Regions from separate parts of the Stutzerimonas sp. LR2 genome, predicted to be linked through region 1. Evidence: predicted binding sites of a transcription regulator. Region 1 holds the regulator's gene; each other region holds the start of a gene.

Region 1 (5,748 bases):
CCAGCACCAGTTCGCCGACCATGTTCATGATCTCGTCGAGGCGCGCGGTATCCACACGCACGGTCGTCTCGACTTCGGCCGGAGCCTTGTCCGCCGCGGCCGGTGCCGGAGCGGCCGCCTTGCTCGCTGCCGCGGCCGGCTTGGCTGGCGCAGCGGCACGTGCGGGCTCCACCTTGGGTGCCGCCTTTGCCGGGGCTGCCGCAACGGGCTCGGCCGGGGACGCATCGGCGACCGCCGGCTCGAACTTGCCCTTGCCGTGCAGCTGATCGAGCAGCGCTTCGAACTCGTCGTCGGTTATTTCGTCGCTGGACGCCGCGGGCGCACTGTCCTTGGCGGACTCGGCGCCGGCCGCTTCGGCCGCGTCGGCCGACGAGCCGGCGACCGAGCCGACTGGCTCGAACTTGCCCTTGCCGTGCAGCTGGTCGAGAAGTGCTTCGAATTCCTCATCGGTGATTTCATCACCGGTCTTTGCAGCGGCTGCATCTGGCGCAACAGGTACCGCAGGCGCTGCGGCGCTAGCCGGTGCCGAGAACTGGCCCTTGCCATGCAACTGATCGAGCAGCGACTCGAATTCGTCGTCGGTGATCTCGTCGGTGACGGGGCCGTGTTCGGCCTCGCTCGCAGCCGTCTCGCTCGCAGCCGGCTGGATGGCGTCGAGCAACTGCTCGAACTCGCTATCGGCGCCAGCGGGCTCGGCCTCAGGCTCGGCGACCACCTGCGGGGCAGCCGGAACGACTGGCGCTGCATCGGCGGAAGCGGGCTCGGCGAGGCGCGCAAGCGCAGCCAGCAGCTCGGGTGAGGCAGGCGTCGGCTCGACGCGTTCGCGGACCTGACTGAACATTTCGTTCACGGCGTCCAGCGCCTGCAGAACGACATCCATCAGTTCGGAATCGACGCGACGCTCACCCTTGCGCAGGATGTCGAAGACGTTTTCGGCGATATGGCAGCACTCCACCAGCTCATGAAGCTGAAGGAAGCCTGCACCGCCCTTGACCGTGTGGAACCCGCGAAAAATCGCATTGAGCAACGCCATGTCATCGGGGCTGCTTTCCAGCTCCACGAGTTGCTCGGACAATAGTTCGAGAATCTCGCCGGCCTCTACCAGGAAGTCCTGGAGGATTTCTTCATCGGCGTCGAAGCTCATATTCACTTCCCCTAAAAGCCCAGGCTTGAAAGCAGATCATCGACATCGTCCTGGCCGGAAACGACGTCTTCACGCATATCGGCATGCATCTGCGGACCTTCACCGTTGGAAGGCATTTTTTCTTGTTTTTTCTTCTCTTGCTCGGCGCGCATGGCATCGCGGTCGTGCTGGATGCCGGCAACGCGGTCCACCTGCCCCGCCATGAGGACGAGATTGAGCAGGTTGCTTTCAAGCTCGGTGATCAGTCGGGTCACCCGCTTGATCACCTGGCCGGTTAGATCCTGGAAGTCCTGGGCCAGCATGATCTCGCTGAGATTCTGCGAAAGCTGGCTGCCATCGTTCATGCTGCGCTGCAGGTACTGGTCGATGCGCTTGACCAGATCGCGGAACTGCTCGGCATTCATGTCACGGCGCATGAAGCGCTGCCAATCGGCCGTCAGGCTCTGGGCCTCGTAGCTGACATAGTTCACCAGCGGGGCCGATTCCTCGACCAGGTCCATGGTGCGATTGGCGGCTTTCTCGGTCATTTCCACCACGTAGGACAGACGGTCGGTGGCATCGGTGATCGGTGACGGGTCGCCGCCCGTGGCGCAGGTGTCCATCTCGAGCTTGACGATGGCGTTGTGCAGCTCGCGCGTGAGCTTGCCCACTTCCTGATAGAGCCCGTTGTTGCGCACCTGATTGAGCTCGTTGAACATCTGCGTCGCTTCATCGAAGCGGCCTTGCTGCAGGCTTTCAATCAGGCGGGGTGCATTGGCCTTCAGAGTCGCTTCGAACTCTGCCAGGCTTTGGTCTGCTTGCGTCATAGTGCCCTCGCGGCGTTACTGCTTCAGCCGTTGACGCGCTCGAAGATCTTCTCGATCTTTTCCTTGAGCACCTGGGCGGTGAAGGGTTTGACCACATAGCCATTGACCCCGGCCTGGGCCGCTTCGATGATCTGATCGCGCTTCGCCTCGGCGGTCACCATCAGTACCGGCAGATGCTTGAGGCGCTCGTCCGCGCGCACTGTGCGCAGCAGATCGATACCGCTCATGCCCGGCATGTTCCAGTCGGTGACCAGGAAATCGAAGCTGCCGCTTTTCAGCATCGGCAGTGCGGTGGTGCCGTCGTCCGCCTCGGCGGTGTTGGTGAACCCCAGATCACGCAAGAGGTTCTTGATGATTCGTCTCATCGTCGAGAAGTCATCGACGATGAGGATTTTCATGTTCTTGTCCAAGTCGACCTCCGTAAGTCCCAAAATGCCTCAGCAAACCGAGCACGTCATACCGCAAACAATTGTCAATTGGCGCGCCATTCGCCGAGGCGTGCACGCAAGCGCGCAGCACACTGGCTATGCAACTGGCTCACACGCGACTCGCTGACTCCCAGCACCTGACCAATTTCCTTCAAGTTCAACTCTTCGTCGTAATACAGCGACAGCACCAGCTTCTCGCGTTCGGGCAGATTACCGATGGCATCGGCCAGCGCCTGCTGGAAACGCTCGTCCTCCAGATCGCGAAACGGTTCCGGATGGGTGCTGCTCGCGTCTTCCTGCAGTTCGCCGTGCTCGCCTTCCTGCAGCAGATCGTCAAAGCTGAAGAGGCGGCTGCCCAGCGTGTCGCCGAGAATGGCGTAATACTCGTCGAGGCTAAGCTTAAGTTCGGCCGCAACCTCGTGATCTTTAGCGTCACGCCCGGTTTTCGCCTCGATGGCGCGGATCGCCTCGCTGACCATGCGCGAGTTGCGGTGCACCGAGCGCGGCGCCCAGTCTCCCTTGCGCACTTCGTCGAGCATGGTGCCGCGGATGCGGATACCGGCGTAGGTTTCGAAACTGGCACCTTTGCCGGCGTCGTATTTCTTCGCTGCTTCCAGCAGTCCGATCATTCCAGCCTGGATCAGATCGTCCACCTGCACACTGGCAGGCAGGCGCGCCAACAGGTGGTAAGCGATTCGCTTGACCAACGGGGCGTACTGATCGATCAGGCGGTACTGCGCATCCTTTGCCTGAGCCTTGCTGTAATACATAGCGGATCCGGCACCTGTCATTCGTGACTTTGAGAAGCGGGACTGATGAGGCGCTCCACGAAGAATTCGAGATGGCCGCGCGGTGTTGCGGGCAACGGCCAGGTATCGATCTTCTGTGCGATGGCCTTGAAGGCCAGCGCGCATTTCGAGCGCGGATAGGCCTCGTAGACCGCACGCTGTTTCTGTACCGCCTTGCGCACGGCCTCGTCGTAAGGCACGGCGCCAACGTACTGCAGCGCCACATCGAGAAACCGTTCGGTAACCTTAGTCAGTTTGGCGAACAGGTTGCGACCTTCTTGCGGCGCATGGGCCATGTTGGCCAACACGCGGAAGCGGCTGATGCCGTAGTCACGATTGAGCAGCTTGATCAGCGCGTAGGCGTCCGTGATCGATGTCGGCTCGTCGGTGACCACCAGCAGCACCTCCTGCGCGGCGCGCACGAAGCTGACTACCGAGTCGCCGATACCGGCCGCGGTGTCGATGATCAGCACGTCGATCTCGTCGCCCATCTCGCTGAATGCCTGGATCAGCCCTGCGTGCTGCAGGGACGACAGTTGCACCATGCTCTGGGTACCGGACGCTGCCGGCACGATGCGAATGCCACCTGGCCCCTGGATGAGCACGTCACGCAGATCGCACTCGCCGGCAATTACGTCGGCCAGGGTGCGCTTGCTGGTCAGACCCAGCAGCACGTCGACGTTGGCCAAGCCGAGGTCGGCGTCGAGCAGCACCACGCGCCGACCGAGATCGGCCAGGGCCAGCGCCAGATTGACCGACACGTTGGTCTTGCCGACGCCACCCTTGCCGCCGGTCACCGCAATCACCTGTACGGGATGCATACCCATGTTCACACGCCTATATCTTGCTGGGGCCTTTCGGCCGGCGATGCGCACGCAGGGCACGCATCTGATTCATTCTGGTACCGCTGTCGCCACATCATCCAGCCCGCCGTGACGAACCGTTGTACAACCCGGCGAACATATCGGCCATGGTTTCCTCGCTCGGTTCCTCGCCGGATTGCAAACTCACCGCACGGCTCACCAGCTGATGGCTACGCGGCAGATGCAGGTCGTCCGGAATGCGCGGGCCGTCCGCGAGGTAGGCTATCGGCAAGTGCTGGCTGATTGTGAGCCCGAGCACATCACCGAGGCTGCCCGCCTCATCCAACTTGGTCAGAATACAGCCAGCCAGGCCGCAACGACGATAGTTGTGCCATGCCGCCTTGAGCACCTGGCTCTGGCTGGTTGCCGCCAGCACCAGGTAATTCTTCGATTTGACACCCTTGTCCGAAAGCGCCTGCAGCTGCATGCGCAGCGTCGGATCGCTGGCGGGCAGGCCGGCAGTGTCGATCAGGATCACCCGCTTGCGCGCCAGCGAAGCCAGCGACTTGCTCAGGGGCTCGCTCGGATCGAGTTGCAGCACCGGTACGTCAAGGATGCGGCCAAGCGTCTTGAGCTGCTCCTGGGCGCCGATGCGGTAGTTGTCCATGCTCGCCAGAGCGATGCTCTGCGCGCCGTACTTCAGCACATAGCGAGCGGCAAGCTTGGCCAGCGTGGTGGTCTTGCCGACGCCCGCGGGCCCGACCAGGGCAATCACCCCGCCCTCTTCCAGCGGCTCGTTCTTGCTGACCTTGATGGCCTGCGCCAGATGCGCCAGAACCATCCGCCAGGCCTGACGCGCATCAGTGATGGCGGCGACCTTGTCCAGCAGGCTGCGCGACAGTTCCGCCGGCAGACCCAGACGCTGCAGGCGACGCCACAGGCCTGCCTGCTGCGGGCGGCGGCTCTGCTCCTGGCCCCAGGCGATCGAACCGAGCTGCACTTCGATCAGCTCGCGCAGGCCGTGCAGTTCCGAATACATCGCCTCGATCGCGCGGGCGTCCACCGCAGCGGCCGGCTCGGCCACCGCGGCAGGTTGCGGCTTGCTCGCCGCAGCGGCTAGCTTCTCGTCAACCAGTTGACGATCCTGCATCTTCGCGCGGGGTGCGGCACTCAGCTCGGCATGGGCACTGGCCAGGCGCGACTGCGTCTTGCGCAATTCGGCCTCCAGCGCGGCATTCGGCTTGGCTGCCGCCGGCGCGGACTGCATCGGGTAGTCGAGGACAGCCGTCAGCTCGACGCCGCCGGCGACCCGGCGATTGCCGATGATCACGGCATCGGCGCCCAGCTCGTCACGCACCATTTTCATGGCGATGCGCATATCGGCGGCGAAGAAACGTTTGACCTGCATGGCCTGCACCCTCGGTTAATTCTGACCCACCGTCGAGACGATGGTGACCTGCTTGTTGTCCGGTATTTCCTGGTAGGCCAGAACATGGATGTTCGGCACCGCCAGACGCGCAAATCGCGACAGCATCGCCCTGACCGGGCCGGCCACCAGCAGAATCGCTGGCTTGCCGAGCATTTCTTGACGCTGTGCCGCTTCTACCAGGGACCGTTGCAACTTTTCGGCCATTCCGGGCTCGAGCAAAATGCCGTCGTCGGAGCCCTGATTGGCCTTCTGCAAGCTATTGAGCAAGATCTGTTCCAACCGGGGCTCGAGGGTGATCACAGGGAGCTCCGGCTCTAGTCCCACAACGTTTTGCACGATTGCGCGCGACA
Region 2 (5,748 bases), on a different contig from region 1:
CTGTTCAAGAACGGCGTGAGCCTGGTGGCGACGTCCAACATCGTGCCGGACGGCCTGTACAAGGACGGCCTGCAGCGTGCGCGCTTCCTGCCGGCGATCGACCTGTTGAAGAAGCACACCGAGATCGTCAACGTCGACAGCGGCATCGACTATCGCCTGCGTGCGCTGGAGCAGGCCGAACTGTTCCACTTCCCCCTCGATGCCGAGGCCGAACAGAGCCTGGAGCGCAGCTTCAAGAGCCTGCTGCCGGAGAACTGCCGGGTCGTGAACAACGACGCGCTGATGATCGAGAACCGTGAAATCCGCGCGGTGAAGACCGGCAACGACGTGGCCTGGTTCGAGTTCCGCGAGCTCTGCGACGGGCCGCGCAGCCAGAACGACTACATCGAGCTGGGCAAGATCTTCGGTGCCATCCTGCTGGCCAACGTCGAGCAGATGAACGTCGCCAAGGATGATATGGCGCGTCGCTTCATCAACCTGGTGGACGAGTTCTACGACCGCAACGTCAAGCTCATCATTTCCGCCGAAGTGGAACTGAAGGACCTCTACACCGGCGGCCGTCTGGAGTTCGAATTCCAGCGGACCCTGAGCCGGCTGCTGGAGATGCAGTCCCACGAGTACCTGGCGCGTCCACACAAGCCCTGACCGTGAGCCGGTCGCGAAGACCTGTTCTTCGCGGCCGGGGCCTCCCCCACGATTACTGCGCTGGTGTCGGAGCGGTCTTCCTGCCAGGCCGCGCGCTGCAATCGGCAGCCCGCTTCAGCACGCATGGCTTTTCCGTGTTTGCCCTAGGATGCCGGCCGATACTTCTGCCGATAGTGGTTCGGCGATAGCTCCGTGTGCTGGCGGAACAGGCGGGCAAAAAAGCTGGCATCGTCGTAGCCCACTTCGTAACTGATCGTCTTGATGCTCTTGCCCGTAGTGGCGAGCAGGCTCTTGGCCGTCTCGATGCGCAGGCGTTGCAGATAGTGCAGCGGCTTGTCGCCGGTGGCGGCCTGAAAGCGCCGCATGAAGTTGCGGATGCTCATGCCGTGCTGGCGGGCGACGTCCTCGAAGCGGAATTTCTCTGCGTAGTTGGCCTCAAGCCATTCCTGGATCTGCAGGATGCGGGTATCCAGGTGCAGCTTCTGCCCGCCGAAGCCCAGTCGGCCCGGGCTGTAGCTGCGCTGCAGTTCGAACAGCACATCGCGCGCCATGCCCTGAGCGACATGGGCGCCGCAGAAACGCTCGATCAGGTACATGTACAGGTCGCAGGCCGAGGTCGTGCCGCCGGCGCAGTAGAGGTTGTCGCTGTCGGTGAGGTGCTTGTCGGCGCTGAACTGCACCCCGGGAAAGCGCTCGGCGAACTCCCCGGCGAAGCGCCAGTGGGTGGTCGCCTCGCGGCCTTCCAGCAACCCGGCCTGGGCCATCCAGAAAGCTCCGGTGGCTTCGCCGCAGATGACGCTGCCGGCGGCATGGCGTTCGCGCAGCCAGCGGGCGACTTGCGGGTAGCGCGCGCAGAGCGCGTCGAAATCGCCCCAGAACGCCGGCAGGATCAGCATGTCGGCATTGTCCAGCGCGCCATCCACGGCAATGCTGGTTCCGCTGAAGGTGCTCACCGCACCGCCGTCCGGGCTGACCAGGCGGGTTTCGAATGCCGGTTTGAGGTCAAGGCCGAGCTGGCGGCCGTAGCGCAGGCTAGCCATATGGAAAAAGTCCTTGGCCTGCATGAGCGTCGAGGCGAAAACCCCTTCGGTGGCCAATATGCTGACGCGCTGGATCGAGGCGAGATGGGTCATACGATTCTAATTATTGTGGGATTTCAGGGTAAATCAGCCGTGCGGTGGCTGGAGCGTCCTATTTTTCCAGGGCAAAGTCCAGTACGAACTCAGCGCGTCGCGTTGAACGGCGTGGGCGGTGCGGCGTCGAATCGCTGATGCAGAGGAGCGAAACATGAGCCAGATCAGTCACTATCCCGCTGCCCCGTTCGGCGACTGGGATGGCAGTCCTGCCGCGGCACGAGCGATGCAGCTGACGCTGGCTGCGCAGGTGCGGCTGCAGGACGATTTCCCAGCGCTGCGCCTGATCGCCGGGGTGGATGTCGGCTTCGAGGACGGCGGCAGCATCACCCGGGCGGCAGCGGTGCTGCTGGATGCCGATACCCTGGAACTGGTGGGCAGCAGCCTGGCGCGAATCCCCACCAACATGCCGTACGTGCCCGGCCTGTTGTCGTTTCGCGAGCTGCCGGCCGTACTGCAGGCGCTGGCGGAATTGCCGGCAGTTCCCGACCTGATCTTTTCCGACGGCCACGGCATCGCCCACCCGCGGCGCCTGGGCATCGCTGCGCATCTGGGCGTGGTGACCGGCCTGCCCACCATTGGCGTGGCGAAGAAGCTGCTCACCGGCGAGCATGACGAGCTGGACCTGCAGCGCGGTGCCCGGGTGGCGCTGCGCGACAAGAAGACCGGCGAGGTGATCGGCTGTGTACTGCGTAGCAAGGACAAGGTGCGGCCGTTGATCATCTCGCCGGGCAACCGGGTCAGCATCGCCACGGCGCCGGAGCTGGTCATGCGCTACGTGACCCGCTACCGCCTGCCGGAACCGACGCGCCTGGCCGACCGGCTCGCCTCGCGGCGCGAGGAGAAGGCAGCCAGTCGGCGGCTGGCCGCGCTCAGGTAAGAGCGGGACACATCAGGCCATACTGGCGCCGGACGCTGCGCTTGCAGCGGGTGTCATGCAGGCGCTAGCCTGCTCGCCTGCCTTCAGCATGGGCCTTCCCACGATGCACCTGGATTCCGCCACCGGCTGGTGCCATGGCGTGCGCCACTGCCCCTCGCCGAACTTCAATCAGCGCCCGGCCGGCGAGATTTCCTTGCTGGTGATCCACAACATCAGCCTGCCGCCAGGCCAGTTCGGTACCGGCAGGGTTCAGCAGTTCTTTCAGAACTGTCTGCAGTGCGACGAGCATCCTTTCTTCGAAGAGATCGCCGGGCTGCAGGTCTCCGCACATTTTCTCATCGAGCGTGATGGCGCCATCACTCAGTTCGTCTCCTGTCTGGATCGGGCCTGGCATGCCGGTGTGTCCTGCTTCGACGGCCGCGAGGGCTGCAACGACTTTTCCATCGGTATCGAGCTGGAAGGCACCGACCACGAGCCGTTCAGCGAGGCGCAGTACCAGGCGCTGATCGAGCTTTGCCGGCTGCTGCAGTGTGCATATCCGGCAATCACGCCCGAGCGTGTATGCGGCCACAGCGACATCGCGCCGGGACGCAAGACCGATCCGGGGCCGGCCTTCGACTGGCTGCGCCTGCGGGCGGCCTCCATTACCTGCTGACGAAAGGAAGGAACGATGAGTTTTCTGGTGATCCTGCTCGTGCTGCTGGTGGACAAGTTCTCCGATTGGCGACCACGCCTGCAGCACGACGGCCCCTGGCTGACCAGGCTGCGTCAGGCCGAAGCCACTCCGCGCCTGCGGGATGCGCCCTGGCTGACGCTGCTGCTGTTGGTCGTGTTGCCGGTGGTGCTGCTCGGTCTGCTGCTGGAGGTCCTGGAGCCGCTGGCCTATGGCTGGCTGGCCCTGCCGGTGCACTTGCTGGTACTGCTCTACAGCCTCGGCCGCGGTCACGCCAAGGCCGAGCTCGGCGCCTTCCGTGATGCCTGGCGGCGCGGCGACGAAGAAGCCGCGGCACTGGCTGCCGAGCGCGATGCCGGCCTGCGCGAGAATGACCCGGCCAGCCTGATGCACGCGGTGCAGACGCGACTGTTGTGGAAGAGCTACGAAGGCTTCTTTGCCGTGATCTTCTGGTATCTGCTGCTCGGACCGATGGCGGCTCTGGCTTATCGGCTGCTGGCGTTGTGCGTCGAGCACGCCCAGCAAGACGGGCTGCGCGAACGCGCCGAGCAGTTGCGACATGCGTTCGACTGGCTGCCGGTGCGTCTGCTGCTGGGGAGCTTCGCCCTGGTCGGCAATTTCGTCGCGGTCAACCGCGCGCTGCTGCACGAGCTGCTGAGCTGGGACGTGTCGGCCCGGCGCCTGCTGGCCGACGCCGGGCCCCTTGCCGCCGACCTGCCCGCTGCGATCGACGGCGAAGCCGGCATCGCTCGCCTCGACGGCCTGGCGGCGTTGCTGGTACGCACCCGCGTGCTGTGGTACGCGGTGATCGCGGTGCTGACGCTGCTGGCCTAGTTTGTGTAAACCTGGCCCGCACAGCGGGCACAGGCCACTCGCTTGGCGTTCACTGACGCATTTCTGAATACGCCGCCATACGGCCGCTGTATGGCGCAAACCGGCTCGCAACGCTGCAGAGCTCAGGCTAGACGCTTCGCAGCTCGGGCGACCGCTGGTCGTTGGCGAGCCATCAGTTAGCCATTACCTTAAGTTACAAATTCCGCTACCGATATCCCGTATAACCCCGGCAGATGCCACTCTCTGACGAGCCCTGCTGCGCGCTGCAATTGCGTGCAAGCCCATACCAATAAGATTTGGGAGACGTCGTGTGAATAGCCTGTTGTATCCCGCGATCGCGTTCATGAACCGCCTGAGCTTCGGCATGAAGTTCAGTCTGGTCAGCGTCCTGTTCTTCGTTCCCATGCTGCTGAGCAATTACTACCTGGTGCGCGAGTCGTACCGGGCCTTCGTCGGCACGCGAACGGAGCTGCAGAGTCTGGAACTGCTCGGTTCGACCCTGCAGGTACGGCGCAGCATGGAGGACTGGAAGGACCTGGTGCGCATCGAGTCGATCATCGGCCAGACCGGCAACGTCGAGGCTCTGGGCACCCGCCTGAGCCGTATCGAGGCCGAGCTGTCGGCGCAATTGCAGGCCCTCGCCCCGGTCAGCGATGCGCCCGAGCAGGTGGCGGAATTCAATGCCCGGCGCGACGAGCTGGTGGCCGGCCTGCGGGCGGCTCAGGCCGAGCAGTCGCTGCAGTCCAAGGCGGCGATGGCCGAGACGCTGCTGGGTCAGTCGCAGGTGATGATCAAACTCGTGGCCGGGCAATCCGGGCTCAGCCAAGACCTCGAGCGCGAGGTTCGGCTGCTGGCCGAACTGCTGACGTCCGTCACGCCGGCCATCAGCGCCTCGCTCGGCCAGGGACGCGCGGTAGGCTCCTACACCTTCGGCCAGGGTTACCTGAACTCCGATGCCAGCAACACGCTGGACAACCTCGTGCTGGAGCTGGAGAAGCTGCAGGTGCAGTACGCCGCGCAGTTGCAGGACGCGCTGGCGGCCAGCGAGGCCGCGAGGCGGCGTCTGGATGCGCTGGCGAGCGCCAGCCGCGAGTCGCTGCAGGTGAGCAGCGACATCCTGCAGGACGAGGTGATCATGGCCGATGCGCTGGATCGTCCCTGGGAACAGTTCTACGAGCGCATCAGCGCGCAGATGGCCAAGACCTACGAGCTGAACGATGGCGTCCTCGACTTTCTTGCCGTGGAACTCGGCGAGCGGCTGGAGCAGAAGCGCCTGCTGATGACCCTGCTGCTTTCCGCGCTGGCCGTGGTGCTCTGCCTGGTGGCCTATCTCTATGCGGGGTTCTACGCCTCGACGCGGGCATCGCTGCGTAGCCTGGGGGAAATCATGGGCAAGGTTGCCGATGGCGATCTGACCGTGCGTTTCCAGGTCCGCAGCCGCGACGAACTGGGTGAGCTGGGCCAGGTGTTCAACACCACCGTGGCGCAGGTTCGCGAGCTGATCGAGCGGGTCGGCCAGACCGTCGCCGAGGTGGAACGCCAGGCCGGACGGGTGGAGAGCGTTTCCGGCGAAAGCAACCAGA
Region 3 (5,748 bases), on a different contig from region 1:
CAGTGCGTCGGCGCGCAGCTGGTCGAGGGCGACGAACTGCCCGGTCAGGCGCTGATGGTTGTCGGCGGTGCCGGTGGTGATCTGCTCCACCTGGGACTCGACGCTGCCGGCCAGCCCGGCGATACCGCTGAGCTGCTCGCCGGTGGTGGCGATCTGCTCGGCGGCGGCGTCCAGCTCGTTGGCCTGGCGCTGGATGTAGCTGACCACCGCTTCGCTCTGCTGGCGAATGTCGGCCACCATGCGCCCCACTTCTTCGGTGGCGCTGGAGGTACGCGCCGCCAGGCTGCGCACCTCGTCGGCCACCACGGCAAAGCCGCGCCCCGCCTCGCCGGCGCGGGCGGCCTCGATGGCTGCGTTGAGCGCGAGCAGATTGGTCTGGCTGGCAATGGACTGGATCACGTCGGTGATCCGGCGAATCTCTTCGGTGCGGGCAGACAGGCCGTCGATCAGCTCGCGACTGGCATGGGTCTGCGCGCTGAGCTGCTGCATCCGCTCGATGGCGCGCTGCAACTCGGCCTGACCGGCATCGCTGCGCTGACGCACCGACTGTGCGGCGTCCAGCGTGTGTCGGGCGCGCTCGGCGCTGTCCTGCTCGGTGGCCGCAATCGCCTCGGCACCGTTGGCAATTTCGCTCACTGCCTTGAGCTGCGACTGCAGGCGGCTGGCGAGCTGCTCGGCGCTGAAGGCGACCTGAGCGGCGGAAAGCGCGTTGTGGCAGGTGTTGCGCGACAGATTCTTGGTCAGCTCACTGAACGCCGGCGGCGTATCGGCAGCCGTCGCGCCGTCGTCTGCCGCGCGCCAGACGGTGAACCAAGGCCATAGCGCCGCGGCGAGCAGCAACAGCGCCGTCAACAGCAGGGGCGGGGCCAGCCAGTAATGCATGAGCAGCAGACCGACGATCAGCGCTACATGGAACACGATGGCCTTGGGGTGGCGGTTGGCGGGGCTCATGGACGGGCCTCTTGTTCTTGTCGGATTGATCCGACGTTGTACCCACAGCCTCCGACAAAGAACAGTAGTGCCTTAGTAGCACCGTGCCGTTATCGAAGGCTCACCCCAGGCTTAACGGCCGCGGCCGGACAAACTGAAGGCGCCGGCGCGCGCCTCCGGTCGCCTCGATAACTAGGGTGCCGACGCCCGCTCCGGCGCGCTCAGGGGCAGCGCGAGCTGTACCCGCCGGCGCAGCCAGGGGCTCGGCCGGTAGCGCGCCTCACCGCCATAGCAGGCCTGCATCGCCTCGAGAATGGCGAGGACGCGCGCCGCACCATAATGCTCGGCGAAACCCAGCGGTCCCTTCGGGTAGCCCAGCGCCAGGGTAATCGCCCGGTCCAGCGTATGCGGATCGGCGATGCCCTTCTGCGCGATCTCGCAGCCCAGGTTGACGATGCTGGCCACGACGCGCTGACTGACGAACCCCGGCGAATCGTTGATCACCTCCACCGGCACGCCGTCGCCACCCAGCGCCTGCCGCGCCTGGGCTTCCAGCGCGGGGTCGAGCGCAGGCGTACGCATCAGCACGTGCCGCCGTTCGCGATCGCTAAACAGGTCGTAGGCGACGCAACGCGCCGCCGGTAAATCCAGACGCGCGATCATCGAGCTGGCGTCCTCACCCAAAGGAGTGATCAGGCAGATGGCCCGTTCCGACGGCGTCTCGCCCGACTCCAGCTGCGCACCCGTCTGGCCCAGCAAGGCTGCCAGCCAACCGCGCAGCTCGGCGTCCTGGCTGTCCAGCCAGAACGGGCGGTCCACCGGGACTGGCTCGACGGCCGGCGCCGGCGTTCGCATCTGCTGGCCATTGTCGTAGCGGTAATAGCCCTGGCCGCTCTTGCGCCCGAGCAGACCGGCGGCGACCCGCTGCGCTGCCTGGTAGGACGGCGTATAGCGTGGGTCCTGGTAGAACTGCTGGTACACCGACTCCATCACGGCGTGAGAGACGTCCAGACCGGTGAGGTCGAACAGTTCGAACGGCCCCATGCGAAAGCCCGGGCCGTCGCGCAGGATGCGGTCGATCTGCTCGGCATCAGCGATGCCCTCGGCGAGGATGCGCTGCGCCTCGGTGCTGTAGGCGCGACCGGCATGGTTGACCAGAAAACCGGGAGTATCCGGTGTGATCGCAGGGAAATGCCCGGCCTCTTCCGCCAGCTTGACCAGCCGCTCGATCACCTGCGGATCGCTGCGCTCGCCGCGCACCACTTCCACCAGCTTCATCAACGGCACCGGGTTGAAGAAATGGAAACCGGCCACCCGCTGCGGGTGCCGGCAGGCCGCGGCGATCCGCGTGACCGACAGTGACGAGGTATTGGTCGCCAGTACCGCGTCCTCGGCAACCAGCGCCTCCAGCTCGACGAACAGCGCCTGTTTGGCCTCGAGATTCTCGACGATGGCCTCGATCAGCAGGTCGCAACCGGCCAGCTCCTGCAACGTCGACGCCGGCCGCATCCGCGCCAGGGTTGCGTCGAGCGCCTCGGTGCTCAGGCGGCCCTTGGCCAGGCTGCGCTCCAGCAGCTCGCGATTGAAACGCAGCGCCTCGGCGACCGACTCGCCGCGCGCATCGTAGAGCCACACCTGCTTGCCCGCGCTGGCAAACAGCTGAGCGATGCCCCGCCCCATGGCGCCGGCACCGATGATTCCGATACGTTCGAACATCCCAAGTCCCTCCTCACATTCCGCATATTCCGCAGTGCGGAATGGCATTCCGTCAGATTGACCAGCAGGCTAAAGGCTGCCACTCTGCGGCGCAACTTCCTACCGATACGCCCTTATGTCCGAGCATTCACGCCAGCAGGTCGAAGCCTCCATAACCGGCTTCTTTCAGGATCTCGGCTGCCGCCTGACCGAGTACGGCCCCGAGCGGGTGGTGATCGAACTGCTGCTGCAGCCGCGCCACCTGAACAACGCCAGCAACCTGCACGGCGGCGTCAGCGCAACCTTGCTCGACGTGGCGATGGGCCTGTGCGGCACCTGGACCGAGCAGGCGGACCAGCGCCGCGTGGCGACCACACTGTCGATGAACGTCAACTTCAGCGCACCGGCGCCAGCCGGCAGCCGCATCCGCGCGGTGGCACGCTGCCGCTCCTCCGGGCACAAGGTATTCATGGCCAGCTGCGACCTGCTGGACGAGCAAGATCGCCTGTTGGCCTTTGGTGAAGGCGTCTACCAGCGCGGCAAGCTGCGCAGCGAGCTGCCCTGACCGATGCTGGCCCTGCTGCCACTGGCGCTCGCCTGCGAGCTGTTCGCGCTGGTCTCCCGCCTGCAATGGCCGAGCGTGATCAGCGGCGCCCTGCTGGTACTGTTCTTCCTCTGGCACTGGCGCTCGCTGATGCCCTACCCGCGCCGGCTGGGGCTGGTCACGCTCGGCCTGCTCGCTTACTGGTTGCTGCTTGGCACGCCCAGCTGGGAACAGGCGCAGCGGATGCTGGCTGCCGCTGCCTATTACGGCGCGTTCATCGGCGCGCTGGGGCTCGCGCACTGCGCAGTCAAGCGGCTGCCACAACTGGGCGAGCTGCACCGCTTGCTGCTGCGACAACCGCGCCGGCGCCTCTACCCGAGCTATCTGCTGAGCACCTTCGCCATCAGTTCGGTGCTGAGTTTCGGCATGCTCAACCTGGTCTGCGGCTCGCTGGAACGTCATCTGGACGGCCGCGGCTACAGTCCGGCACAGCGGCGCGAGGGCGCCCGCGGGGTGATGGTCACGGCACTGCGCGGCTTCGCCCTGGTGCCTCTGCTGGCGCCCACCAGCGTTGCCGTGGCGATCCTCACTCGCGAGCTGCCGGGGCTCAGCTGGAGCGCACTGCTGCCGTTCGGGCTGCTCTGTGCGGCAATCCTACTAGTGGTCGGTTGGACGATGGACAATCACCGGCTGCATCAACTGCAGATGGGCAGCGAACGGCCGCCCGCGCCAGCCGGTGAGCTGCGCAGGCTGCTGTATGGCAGCCTCCTGGGCATTGCGCTGATCGCCCTGCTGGCCAGCCTGACCTGGCTCTCAGCGACCCAGGCAGCGATGCTGCTGGTGCCGCTCGCCGTGATCGGCCTGCTACTGCGCCAGGGCGGCTCGCCAACCGCCGTCTACGGCGAGGTACGCGACACCCTCGCCGGAATGCGTAACGAGACTTTCATCTTCGCCTGCTCCGCCTTGCTGGGCGGGCTGACCGCCATCCTGATTCCGGTCGAACGTCTGGCAGGTCATTTCAGCAGTACGCCCCTGGCGCTGTTCGGCCTCGGCGCCATCGGCATGCTCGCCATCATCGCCCTGGCGCTGCTGGGTGTCGCGCCGATCATCTCGCTGAGCCTGTGCGCCGCACTGCTGGCCCAGCTGGCGGGCCACGGCGTCGCGGTGATGCAGCCGGCGGTGGCGCTGCTGGTGGGCTTTTCTCTGGCGATGCTGCTGTCGCCCTATGGGCCGTCGGCGCTGATGCTGGCGCGCCACGCGGGGATCTCCCCGTGGCGCATCGCCTTCGGCTGGAACGGCCGCTTCGTGCTGCTGGTGCTCGGTCCGCTGCTGCTGGTACCGCTGCTGGCGTAGCGACGCTCACATCCAGCCATATTCGGCCATCGACAGCGGCTCGCCGTCACCGACGATGAAATGATCGAGCACCCGCACGTCGATCAGCGCCAGGGCGTCTTTCAGCCGCTGGGTCAGCTGACGGTCGGCCTGGCTCGGCTCGGCCACGCCCGACGGGTGGTTGTGGGTGAGGATCACCGCCGCCGCGTTCTGCGCCAGGGCACGCTTGACCACCTGCCGAGGGTAGACGCTGGCGCCATCGATGGTGCCATGGAACAACACTTCGAAGGCCAGGACCCGGTGCTTGGCGTCGAGAAACAGGCAGCCGAACAGCTCGTGCGGTTCGTGGCGCAGGCGCGCCTTGAGGTAATCGCGTACCGCCTGCGGCGATTCCAGTGCCGAATGGCGGCGCAGCCGTTCGGCCAGGTGCCGGCGACCCATCTCCAGCACGGCCTGCAACTGGGCGAACTTGGCCGGCCCAAGCCCCAGGTGTGCGCTGAACTGATCGAGATCCGCCTCCAGCAACGCGCGCAGGCTACCGAACTCGGCGAGCAGGTAGCGCGCCAGGTCCACCGCGCTCTTTCCGGCGACGCCGGTGCGCAGGAATATCGCCAGCAATTCGGCATCGGAAAGCGCGGCCGCGCCCTGATCGAGAAGCTTCTCCCGCGGCCGCTCCGACGCCGGCCAGTCACGTATGCTCATGTCATCTCCCTGTCGAGCAGGCCCACTTTTCCGCTGTGGGCGCTGTGCTATCTTAGCCCGTCATTTTTCCGGGGCACCGGGCAACTTCAGACCTGGTTCTCACTCCGGACATCCCTACCAGATAACAAGGCAGGCCTATGCAGCGGCTGTATCGTAAACGCATCGTCCTGGGCGTCGGCGGCGGCATCGCCGCCTACAAGAGCGCCGAACTGGTCCGCCGCCTGCGCGACCATGGCGCCGAAGTCCGGGTGGTGATGACCCAGGGCGGGCGCGAGTTCATCACCCCCCTCACCCTGCAGGCGCTCTCCGGCCATCCCGTCCACCTGGACCTGCTCGACCCCGCGGCGGAAGCGGCCATGGGGCACATCGAACTGGCTCGCTGGGCAGACCTCGTGCTGATCGCGCCGGCCACCGCCGACCTCATGGCCCGCCTTGCTCAGGGCGTCGCCAATGATCTGCTGACCACCGTGGTGCTGGCGACCAACGCCCCGGTCGCGCTGGCGCCGGCCATGAACCAGGCCATGTGGGCCGACCCCGCTACCCAG

The links. The regulator FliA, encoded in region 1, starts transcription of late flagellar genes. The targets are predictions, from matches to a motif close to CTAAAGTTTNNNNNNNNNNNGCCGNTAA.
Region 2: the regulator FliA is predicted to act here: its motif matches at 4,353-4,380, upstream of ACVRRC_RS19605 (methyl-accepting chemotaxis protein).
Region 3: the regulator FliA is predicted to act here: its motif matches at 1,063-1,090, upstream of ACVRRC_RS00825 (methyl-accepting chemotaxis protein).

Annotation. Positions count from the first base shown of each region.
Region 1 is NZ_JBVTRR010000002.1:466,700-472,447, reverse strand. Features, by position in the region: gene ACVRRC_RS08710 (chemotaxis protein CheA) at 1-1,144, opposite strand, end outside; gene ACVRRC_RS08705 (protein phosphatase CheZ) at 1,156-1,950, opposite strand; gene ACVRRC_RS08700 (chemotaxis response regulator CheY) at 1,974-2,348, opposite strand; gene fliA (RNA polymerase sigma factor FliA) at 2,423-3,148, opposite strand; gene fleN (flagellar synthesis regulator FleN) at 3,166-3,993, opposite strand; gene flhF (flagellar biosynthesis protein FlhF) at 4,085-5,377, opposite strand; gene flhA (flagellar biosynthesis protein FlhA) at 5,393-5,748, opposite strand, start outside.
Region 2 is NZ_JBVTRR010000006.1:38,189-43,936, forward strand. Features, by position in the region: gene zapE (cell division protein ZapE) at 1-645, shown strand, start outside; gene ACVRRC_RS19585 (GlxA family transcriptional regulator) at 789-1,778, opposite strand; gene nfi (deoxyribonuclease V) at 1,933-2,658, shown strand; gene ampD (1,6-anhydro-N-acetylmuramyl-L-alanine amidase AmpD) at 2,762-3,313, shown strand; gene ampE (regulatory signaling modulator protein AmpE) at 3,329-4,165, shown strand; gene ACVRRC_RS19605 (methyl-accepting chemotaxis protein) at 4,476-5,748, shown strand, end outside.
Region 3 is NZ_JBVTRR010000001.1:174,846-180,593, forward strand. Features, by position in the region: gene ACVRRC_RS00825 (methyl-accepting chemotaxis protein) at 1-951, opposite strand, end outside; gene ACVRRC_RS00830 (3-hydroxyacyl-CoA dehydrogenase) at 1,123-2,646, opposite strand; gene ACVRRC_RS00835 (PaaI family thioesterase) at 2,762-3,190, shown strand; gene ACVRRC_RS00840 (hypothetical protein) at 3,194-4,522, shown strand; gene radC (RadC family protein) at 4,529-5,203, opposite strand; gene coaBC (bifunctional phosphopantothenoylcysteine decarboxylase/phosphopantothenate--cysteine ligase CoaBC) at 5,341-5,748, shown strand, end outside.